2 regions of the Clostridioides sp. LIBA-6822 genome follow, and region 1 is predicted to be linked to the other one. Evidence: riboswitches for the same ligand, from Rfam matches in the RefSeq annotation. Region 1 holds a riboswitch; the other holds the start of a gene.
What was found. A riboswitch is a leader RNA that binds a small molecule or an ion and turns the genes downstream of it on or off. The one in region 1 is predicted to bind glycine.

Region 1 (5,352 bases):
TTTTAAGCCTTGAGTGTTTAGCACTTAAGGCTTTTTTAGTTTTATCAAATACCCTGTACAATTCACAAAACTAAAAAGAGAGGGAGATTTATATGAGAAATAAAAAAATTAATATTATTTTTCTGACGACAATTATGTTCATAATGTCAACAGTAATGGTTTTTGCGGAGGAAGATATAGACACTATTGCACTAGCTAATGCAGAAAAATTTGGAATTTTAACTTTAATACCACCATTAGTTGCTATAATACTTGCATTTATAACTAAAAACGTAATAATTTCCTTACTTATAGGAATTCTTTCTGGTAGTTTTATAATTAAAGCTAGTGGTATAAATGTGTTTGCCACACTTATACAATCATTTTTAGATTTAGTGGACAGAGCTTTGGTATCGCTATCAGACCCATGGAATGCAGGAATAATACTACAAGTTCTAGCAATTGGAGGAGTAATAAATCTTGTTGCTAAAATGGGAGGAGCTAAGGCTATAGCTGAAGCACTTGCCAAAAGAGCGAAATCAGCAAAAGGTACACAACTTATAACATGGTTTTTGGGTCTTTTAGTATTCTTTGATGATTATGCTAATTCATTAATAGTAGGTCCTATGATGAGACCTGTTGCAGATAAAATGAAAATATCAAGAGAAAAATTAGCCTTTATAATAGATGCTACAGCAGCACCAGTTGCTGGATTAGCCATAATATCTACATGGATAGGTCTTGAAGTTGGTTTAATACATGATGCTTTTGAAAGTATAAGTGTGGATGTTGATGCATTTGGTATATTTTTAAATACAATACCATTTAGATTTTATAATATATTAATATTAGCGTTTATTGTAATATCAGCATTATTATTAAAAGAATTTGGGCCAATGAGAAAGGCTGAGATAAAATCTAGAAGTAGAAAAGTTGGTACAGACCTTGATGAAGGCGTAGAAGAATTAGATGATTTAGCTCCAAAAAATGGAGTGAAATTGAGTGTGTGGAATGCTATAATTCCAATTGGAACATTAATAATAGTTGCTTTAGCATCATTCTATTATAGTGGATATACATCTATAATGGAAGGTGAAGATAAAGCTCTAATACAACTATTTACAAATTCACCATATTCTTTTGGGGCAATAAAAGAAGCATTTAGTGCATCTGATGCATCTAGAGCATTATTCCAATCTGCACTTGTTGCAAGTTTAGTTGCTATTATAATGGCTGTAGTAAAAAAGATTTTTACAGTATCAGAAGCAATTGATGTCTGGATAGATGGAATGAAAAGTTTAGTAATTACTGGTGTAATATTAATACTTGCATGGTCATTGAGTTCAGTAATAAAAGAATTAGGTACAGCTAAATTTTTAATACACTTATTATCAGGCTCACTACCTCCATTCTTATTGCCAAGCTTAATATTTGGTTTAGGAGCAATAATATCTTTTGCTACTGGAACAGCTTATGGAACTATGGGTATACTTATGCCACTTGCAATACCACTAGCATACTCATTAAACCCTGATATGTCCTATGTAATAGTAAGTACAAGTGCAGTTTTAACAGGTGCAATATTTGGAGACCATTGTTCTCCAATTTCAGATACAACAATACTTTCTTCAATGGGAGCTGGTTGTAATCACATAGACCACGTTAATACTCAAATGCCATACGCTATATTTACAGCAATAATCACTATTGTATTTGGATATATACCAGCTGGATTTGGATTACCAATATATATAGTATTACCAGTGGCTATAGCTGCGATATTTGTGGGTATTCAAATAATTGGTAAGAAAGTTGATGAAGCAGAGATAGAACTTGCAGAATAAGGATATAAATAAATTTCACCTTTTATTATCATTGTTTTGTTAGTTTTTAGATAATTTTAAAAAGTTATTGAAAATAATAGCGAAATATAGTAAAATAAAAGAGTGATAAGCGGATGTGGCGGAATTGGCAGACGCACTAGACTTAGGATCTAGCGCCATTGGCGTGGGGGTTCGACTCCCTTCATCCGCACTCTACAGTGCTTAGTTGTGCTGAAAAAAAAACTGGGGTTGCTGGCTTTCGGAGTGGGCTATCCCGTTTTTATTTTTTGAGAAATAAACCAAAATACAATATGAATATATTTCTAAAGATATTTTCTAATAAATATACAAAAGCACATTAAGTGCTTTTTTTGTTGTCTGAAAATGTGTTTACATATAAATTTTAAGACATTTGTTAAGAATATAAAATCTATAATAACGTATTTCTAATAAACAATTTAAAGTCACAATATAATCTGTTTTTTATAAACTTATAAAAAATATATCTGTTTAATAAGTTTAATTTTATTTAAAAATGCTCTATTTCAAAATCTTATTTTTCACAAAGATAAAATTGCAAACGATTCTATTGTGTGTATGAATATATCTTTAACATAATATAGTAAATTACAATATAACTTTACTTTTAGTGTTTTGTATGACATATTAATAATAAATTAAATAAATATATTATTTTACATTAATATATAACATATATGTATAAAAGTTAATAATATAAAAGTAATATAATTGATAATAAAAACTTAACAAAAAAATTAATACATAAAAAAAAATAAATATAATGTGTTGACATTTAATTGAAATATTCATACAATAAAAATGAAAATAAATATTTCCAAATGAGATTAGCGAGAGAGACCTTTATATAAAAAGGCGCCGAAGAAGAAATTTAAGAAATGCCAATTCTTAGAGAAACTTTCAGGCAAAGATATCGCTAGTTGATGGGACTCTGGAGAGACTTAAGTTAATATACTATAAGTCACCGAAGAAGCAAAATAATATTAAATTATTAAATCTTTCAGGTATACAAACAGGGATATATAGGCTAGGATTATTTTCTATGCTAATATATCTTTTTTTTATGAAAAAGTATAGGACATAATATCGAAATTGCTTAAATATAGTGGGTCTAATTTTATAGGGAGGGTTATATATGAATGAATTGAAAAGAGTGCCTTTGTATAATATACACAAAGAGCTTGGAGCAAAACTTGTTGAGTTTGCTGGCTGGGAAATGCCTTTAGAATATGAAGGAATAAATAAAGAGCATGAAATGGTTAGAAAAAGTGCAGGTATCTTTGATGTATCTCATATGGGAGAGGTACAAATAAAAGGTGTAGATTCAGAAAAATTTATACAAAATTTAGTTACAAATGATATAAGCACATTAAAGGTAAATGACATTATATATACACCTATGTGTTATGAAAACGGAGGAGTAGTTGATGATTTATTAATATATAAATTTGGTGAAGAAGATTATTTATTAGTAATAAATGCAGGGAATATAGATAAAGATGTGGCATGGATAATAAAACAAAGTAAAGGTTACAATGTAGATATAAAAAATGTTTCTAATGAAGTTAGTCAACTAGCAGTTCAAGGGCCTAAAGCAGAAGAAATTCTTCAAAAAATCACAGACATAGATTTAAAATCAATAAAATTTTATAAGTCAATTCCATCAACAAAAATATGTGGTTTAACTTGTTTAGTTTCAAGAACAGGATATACTGGAGAAGATGGATTTGAGATATATTGTAAAAATGAACATACAGAAATAATTTGGAATGAAGTTTTAAAAGCTGGAGGAGAAGATATATGTCCTGCTGGTTTAGGTTGTAGAGATACTTTGAGATTTGAAGCAGCTCTACCTCTATATGGTCATGAAATAGGCGAACATATATCTCCAATTGAAGGAGGCCTATCCATTTTTGTAAAAACAAACAAGGAAGATTTTATTGGAAAAACAATCTTATCAGAAGAAAAAGAAAATGGAGCTAAAAGAAAATTAGTTGGATTTGAAATGCAAGGCAAAGGGATGCCTAGAAATGGATACGATATAAAGATTGGTGACAAAATAGTAGGCTTTGTAACAACAGGATGTGCTTCTCCAACAACAGGAAAGATTTTAGGTATGGGAATTATAGATTCTGAGTATGCAAAAGTAGGAAATGAAATAGGTATAGCAATCAGAAAAAAAGTTGTTCCTGCCATGATAGTTAAGAAACCTTTTTATAAAAAGCAATATAAAAAAGATAATACTGTATTAAATGAAGAAAATAAATTTTCATATATACCTGCCACAAGTGAAGATAAATCAAAAATGTTAAAGGTAGTAGGATTAAATTCAGTTGATGAATTATTTTCAGATATACCAGATGAAATAAAGTTAAAAAGAGATTTAAACTTGGAAAGTGGGAAATCTGAATTAGAAGTAAGTAAAATAGTAAAAAGACTGTCAGAAGAAAATTTAAGTTTAGAAGACTTAACTTGTTTTCTTGGAGCTGGTGCATATGACCATTATATACCATCAATTATAAAACATATAACTTCAAGGTCTGAATTTTATACAGCATATACTCCATATCAAGCTGAAATAAGTCAAGGGACTTTACAAGTAGTGTTTGAGTTCCAATCTATGATTGCAGAAATTACTGGAATGGAAATTGCAAATGCATCAATGTATGATGGAGCAACTGCTGCAATAGAAGCATGCATAATGGCTATGAATCAGACTAGAAAAAGTAAAATAGTAGTATCAAAAACTACACATCCTGAAACTTTATCAGTACTTAAAACTTATCTACAATACAAAGATTGTGAAATAGTAGAAATTGATTTTTGTAATGAATATGGAACTACAGATATAGAAAAATTAAGGGCTTCAGTGGATAAAGATACAGCATGTGTTCTTATACAGACTCCTAACTTCTTTGGTATTATTGAAGAAATGGAGGAAATAGAAAAGATAACTCATGAAAATAAAGCTATGTTAGTTATGAGTGTTGACCCAATATCATTAGGTGTTTTAAAGACGCCAGGTGAGATAGGAGCAGATATTGTTATTGGAGAAGCTCAATCACTAGGAAATCCTCTTAACTTTGGAGGACCTTATGTAGGATTTTTGGCTAGTAAATCTAAGTATACGAGAAAAATGCCAGGAAGGATAGTTGGGCAAAGCTTGGATACAGAAGGAAAAACTGCATATGTGTTAACTTTACAAACTAGAGAACAGCATGTGAGAAGAGAAAAAGCAACTTCTAATATATGTTCAAATCAAGCTTTAAATGCTCTTGTAGCTTCAATATACATGGCTACTATGGGGAAAGAAGGATTTAAAGAGGTTGGTATGCAATCTATGAAAAAAGCACATTATGCTTATAATAAGCTTATACAAACAGGAAAATATAAGCCAATATTTAAAGGTAAATTTTTCAAAGAATTTACTGTACAAGGAAATCTTAATATAGAGACTATAAATAATAAACTTTTAGAAGAAAATATATTAGGTGGTTATAACTTAGAGCAC
Region 2 (5,352 bases), 900 kb from region 1:
AGCTCTTTCATCTGCATCTGCAAGTGATTGAGAACCTCCATCACGTCCAGCATATTCATCTGTAACTATAACAGTTTTTACACCTTGCATTTCTATCTTCTTACAGTTCATTATAAGGTCAGTATCTGGATTTCCAAAACCTTCTTGTGAAACTATAACTGCATCTAATCCTAAGTACTTACATAATTTAGAAGTCCAGTTTGAAGATCTTTCTTTGTCTGCTAGGTAAACATTTTCATTAGTTATAATTACACCTACAAAGTTTATATCTTTACCATGTCTTGCATATAAGTCTTCAACAACTCCATTGTTTATATGAACATAACTTGGGTTTTTGTCACATGCAGAAACACAGTTACCACTTACAATTGCTCCGTCCATTAATTCTGTTGGATATAATAAAGTTGGTACTATTTGTTTTGCATCCACTCCATATACATAAGTATCATGTAATAATCCTTGAGTTTGAAGCATGTAAACATATCCTACTTTTGGAAGTTCTGGATATTCTTTTATTGACTCAAGAAGAGGTTTAGTTTCATATACTGAAACTTCATCTGGAGTAAGATTTCTTGCTGCTTCTCCTAAATACATTGCTGCTTTAAATCCTATCATTCTAACAGCTTTTTCATGAGCGTATTGTTTTAAACCATCAATAGGTTCAGCTATTACTACAACATTATTTAATTTAGAAAATGGAGTGTATTTAGCTCCTTCTCCAGTCATGTCTACTATACCTTCTTGGAAACCTACTATTTTTCCAGTAGTTACAACAGCTACACCTTTTAAAGCATGAGTTTTTCCTTCTCCTACAGTGTCAACTTTAGACATTATACCTGGGAATATTCCCCCATTACCTTCAACTTTTACTCTTGGCTCAATAACATCTTTTACAGGTGTTATTCTTACGCTTTCACCTGGACGAGCTAATTCTATATCTATAGATTTTATATGCTCATCTCCACCAATCTCTTGTAGCATCTCTTGCTTATTGATGAATAATACTCCATCTTTTACTTCTGTTACATCACCAAATTGAATATCTTTTATAAAGATTTTCCCTAATTCAAGACGCATACTTGCACCTCCTGTTATTTAATTTGTGTATATGCATTTGAGTTTTTCTCAAAATTATATCATTTTATAACTTATCTTAAATCTTAAAGATATTTTTATAATATAGTATTTTTATGTCTTAACTATTTGTTATACTATTAAAAAATATTTACTGTAAAAAAATTATTTTATTTAAAATTATTTTTTTAACAAACTTGAATATAAAAATCTCTTTTATCTTATTATCTTCAGACTAAAACATATTTTTATTTTATTGTTAATATTTCGCCAATATCTTAAAGATATTTTTTAATCATGTCTTCTATATTAGGAACTGTAGCATCATCTTTAGTAACTTCGTCCACTTTTTCCCCATCTTTGTATATAGCCATAGTTGGAAGACCTAATACTTTTTGTTTTATAGCTAATCTTCTAGCTTTTGTTGTATCCATCTTACAGAATTTTATTTTGTCCCCATAAGTCTCAGCTAATTTATGAACATCTGGCATTAAAGCTTTACAAGGTTCACAACCTTCACTCCAGAAATCAACAAATACAAAACCTTCTGCGTTTAAAACTTCTTCTTCAAATGTAGCCTTATCTAAATCTAACATTTTATTTTTCCCCCTTGAAATTTTTATTTTATTTTAAATATTATTCATTAAATTTAATTTACAGATTTTTAGTTTCCAAACTTTTCATCAATATATTTCTCAGCTACTATAGATGCAATTGCTCCATCGTTAGTTGCAGTTACAACCTGTCTTAGAGTTTTAGATCTACAATCTCCTGCTGCAAATACACCTGGTATGTTAGTTTTCATGTCTTCATCAGTTATTATATAACCTTTTTCATCCATATCAACTTTACCTTTGAATAAATCAGTTTGAGCATCTAATCCAACGAAAACAAATACTCCCATTGTTCCATCTTCTTCATCTGCAAAGTATTCATGAGTTTCTCCAGTAATCTTATTTTTAAATACAACTGACTCCAGTATTCCATCACCTTTGATTTCTTCTATTACTGTATCTAATAAGAACTCTATCTTTGGATTAGCTTTTGCTTTTTCTTCAACACTCTTAGCACATCTAAATCCTTGTCTTCTATGTACAATTGTTACTTTTCTAGCAAATTTAGTTAAATACATTGCTTCCTCTAATGCACTATCTCCTCCACCTACAACAAATACTTCAAAATCTTCAAAGAAGTCTGCATCACAAGTTGCACAATATGAAACACCTTTACCAGTAAGTTCTTTTTCCCCTGGGCAACCAATTTTTCTTGGAGTTGCTCCTGTTCCTATTATTACTGCTTTAGCTCTATATTCTGCTTTTTGACCTTTTAAAACTTTTATATCTCCATCTAGCTCAGTATCTACAATGTTATCTCTTAGAATTTCTGCTCCAAACTCTTTACATTGTTCAACCATTCTAGCTATTAGACTTGGTCCTGTTGCATTTGGAACTGACCCTGGATAATTTGCAATTTCATGTGTTATTACAATTTGCCCACCAGTTTTGTCTTTTTCTAGGATTAGAGTATTCAACTTTGCTCTTGCCCCATAAAGCCCTGCTGCAAGCCCTGCTGGTCCTGAACCAATTATTACTAAGTCATACACATTTTCCATTTTGACTTATCCTCCCCAATTAGATTTCTCATTTTATTTAATATTAAATTAGATTTAATATTTAGGCTGCTTTAATAATTTTTTAACAATTTTTTTTATTCATACTGCATTCTTTGTATTGTATTATAAAATATATCATAATCAATTACCCTAAAGTCGTCTTGAACACTTTCTGTCCATTTTGGAGTCTTTTTATTATTCTGAAATTTACTTGCAGTGATGATTGCTTCTTCAATTAAGGTTAAAGAGTTTATATCCAAACGATTTCCTCTCTTTAGTATAACAGTTCTATAAGGTGTTTCATTTGGTTTTACACTCCCATAGAGTGGATGAGATAAAAGTTCATATCCTTCATGTATCAAATCTCTACTTGCTTCTAAGATACCAATATAAGTTGTGTCTTTAAACAAAACTTCTCTTTCTTGAACTTCTTCTCTTACTTTCGGATTATTTGTAATTATTATCATTTTTTTACTCTCTTTCAATCTTTTATTTATTACTTGATAAATAAAAAACAGGAAAAACAAATCTCCCAATTTGTCTTCCCTGTTAAAATCATTTTCAGAGCCCCGTCCAAGTACAGTCATTTTTACCTGAGAATTTCATCTAATCTTTTGGGTAAATAGGATTAAATTTGTCCCTTCGGTCGCTTTTTTATAAAGCAGTCTCCCATACTCTTCATCCGGATTATTAAGTTATCAGAAAATTGAAAATTAAGCAATTTATCCTTTGTTTTCTATAAATAGCTTTTTTCTATCTCTGTTGACTTAAGTATATAAACATTCTATAAAATTTGCAATAGTTTTTTTATATGTATTTTGTATACATTTTTACTTTTTTTTCCAAGTGTTGATATTACATATTTCCTGTATTTTCTTTTTTTTTTAAGTACAAACCTTTTTTGGTTTACTTTCTCAAACTGATTAAAAATATAACTATTTTCACAGCAAATCTTTGATTTTTACATATTTTTTAATTTTTTACTTTTACCCACTGAAATTCTCATAATTTTTTATAATTTGCTATCATTTATTTCATCAAACCAAGATTTAACATTACCCATGATAGACTTAATACAGTTATTATCAAATGGTGAATATAAATTTCCCATACTTACAATACCTAAAAATGATTTTGTTCCTCCAACTTTACAAATATTTATATAATCTTGCCATCCTGCATCTCTATCTTGAATCATTTTTTTCCAAAATTGTAATGCACAAACTTGAGCTAGTACATAGTCTATGTAATAAAACGGATTTTTAAATATATGACCTTGCTTAAACCACCAACAACCTCGCTCTAAAAAAGAATTATTATCATAGTTTCTATGAGGTAAATATTTTTTCTCTAAATATCTCCATTTTTCTTTTCTTTTTGCCTTATCCTCATTAGGATTTTTATAAACATAATGCTGAAATTCATCAACAATTATTCCATAAGGTATAAATTTGACTGCTGTTGACAAGTGAGTAAATTTATATTTATCTGTATCTTCTTTAAAAAACAGATTCATCCATGGCCATGTTATAAATTCCATACTCATTGAATGAATTTCACAACTGTCAAGTGTGGGAAAATTAATCTCTGGCATATCAATCCATCTAGACATGTATAACTGGAACGCATGTCCTGCTTCATGTGTTAATACATCTATGTCATCAGAAGTTTGATTAAAGTTAGAAAAAATGAATGGCGACTTGTAATCTGGTATGTAGGTACAATAGCCTCCAGCTCCTTTACCTTTCTTTGTTTCTAAATCCATAAGTTCATTTTCTAGCATAAAATTAAAAAATTCATCTGTTTCTTTTGAAAGCTCACTATACATCCTTTGCCCATTCTGAATTATGTATTTTGAATCGCCTTTTAAACTTGCATTTCCTGTTAAAAATTCCACGTCTTCATCTATGTAGCTTAAGTTTTCTAAACCAAGTCTTTTAACCTGTTTTTCATAAAGCTCATTAGCCATTGGAACAACATATTTTAATACTTGCTTTCTAACGTTTTCTACCATATCTTCTCTATAGTCACTTCTCATCATTCTAACATATCCAAGCTCTACAAAATCTTCAAAGCCTAATTTTTTAGATATCTTATCTCTAAGTTTGACCAGTTTATCAAATATGTCATCAAATTTTGATTCGTTTTCTTCAAAAAAATTATAATACGCTTTGTTGGCTAATTCTCTTGTATTTCTACAATTAGAATACATAAACTTTCCCATACCAGATAAATTTCTTTCTTCTCCATCGAACATTATTTGTGCTGATGCTAAAAGTTTAGTATACTCCGAACACAATTTATTTTCTTCTTGCAATTCACTTATTATATCTTTAGAAAAACTTTTTAGAGAATAGTCTATTATTGTGAAAAATTGTTCCCCAAATTTTTTTATCAAATCACATTTAAACTTTGAATTTATTACAGCATCATAAAAATAAGAATTTAATTCTTCATACAAAGGCAGATATTCATCCCAGTAATTTTTTTCCTCTTGATAGAATTTATTAAGTGTATCTATACTGTATCTTATTGATGCTATATTTGACAACGTTTCTATTTTATTTCTCAATAAATTAATCTTATGTATATTTTCTTGCTGTTCTTCATAATTACAGGATTTTTTTATATCTTCTACGCACTCCAAAAATTCTTTTTTTATACTA

Region 2: it holds a riboswitch for glycine, as region 1 does, so the genes downstream of both, ACTG48_RS13200 (GrdX family protein) here and gcvPA (aminomethyl-transferring glycine dehydrogenase subunit GcvPA) in region 1, are expected to answer to the same signal.

The regions. Positions count from the first base shown of each region.
Region 1 covers NZ_CP196995.1:1,838,755-1,844,106, forward strand. Annotated here, with positions in the region: gene ACTG48_RS08795 (Na+/H+ antiporter NhaC family protein) at 93-1,823, shown strand; tRNA gene ACTG48_RS08800 (tRNA-Leu) at 1,933-2,013, shown strand; glycine riboswitch at 2,663-2,767, shown strand; glycine riboswitch at 2,771-2,859, shown strand; gene gcvPA (aminomethyl-transferring glycine dehydrogenase subunit GcvPA) at 2,977-5,352, shown strand, end outside.
Region 2 covers NZ_CP196995.1:2,740,486-2,745,837, forward strand. Annotated here, with positions in the region: gene ACTG48_RS13185 (glycine/sarcosine/betaine reductase component B subunit) at 1-1,077, opposite strand, end outside; gene trxA (thioredoxin TrxA) at 1,353-1,670, opposite strand; gene trxB (thioredoxin-disulfide reductase) at 1,739-2,686, opposite strand; gene ACTG48_RS13200 (GrdX family protein) at 2,782-3,153, opposite strand; glycine riboswitch at 3,257-3,368, opposite strand; gene ACTG48_RS13205 (M3 family oligoendopeptidase) at 3,699-5,352, opposite strand, start outside.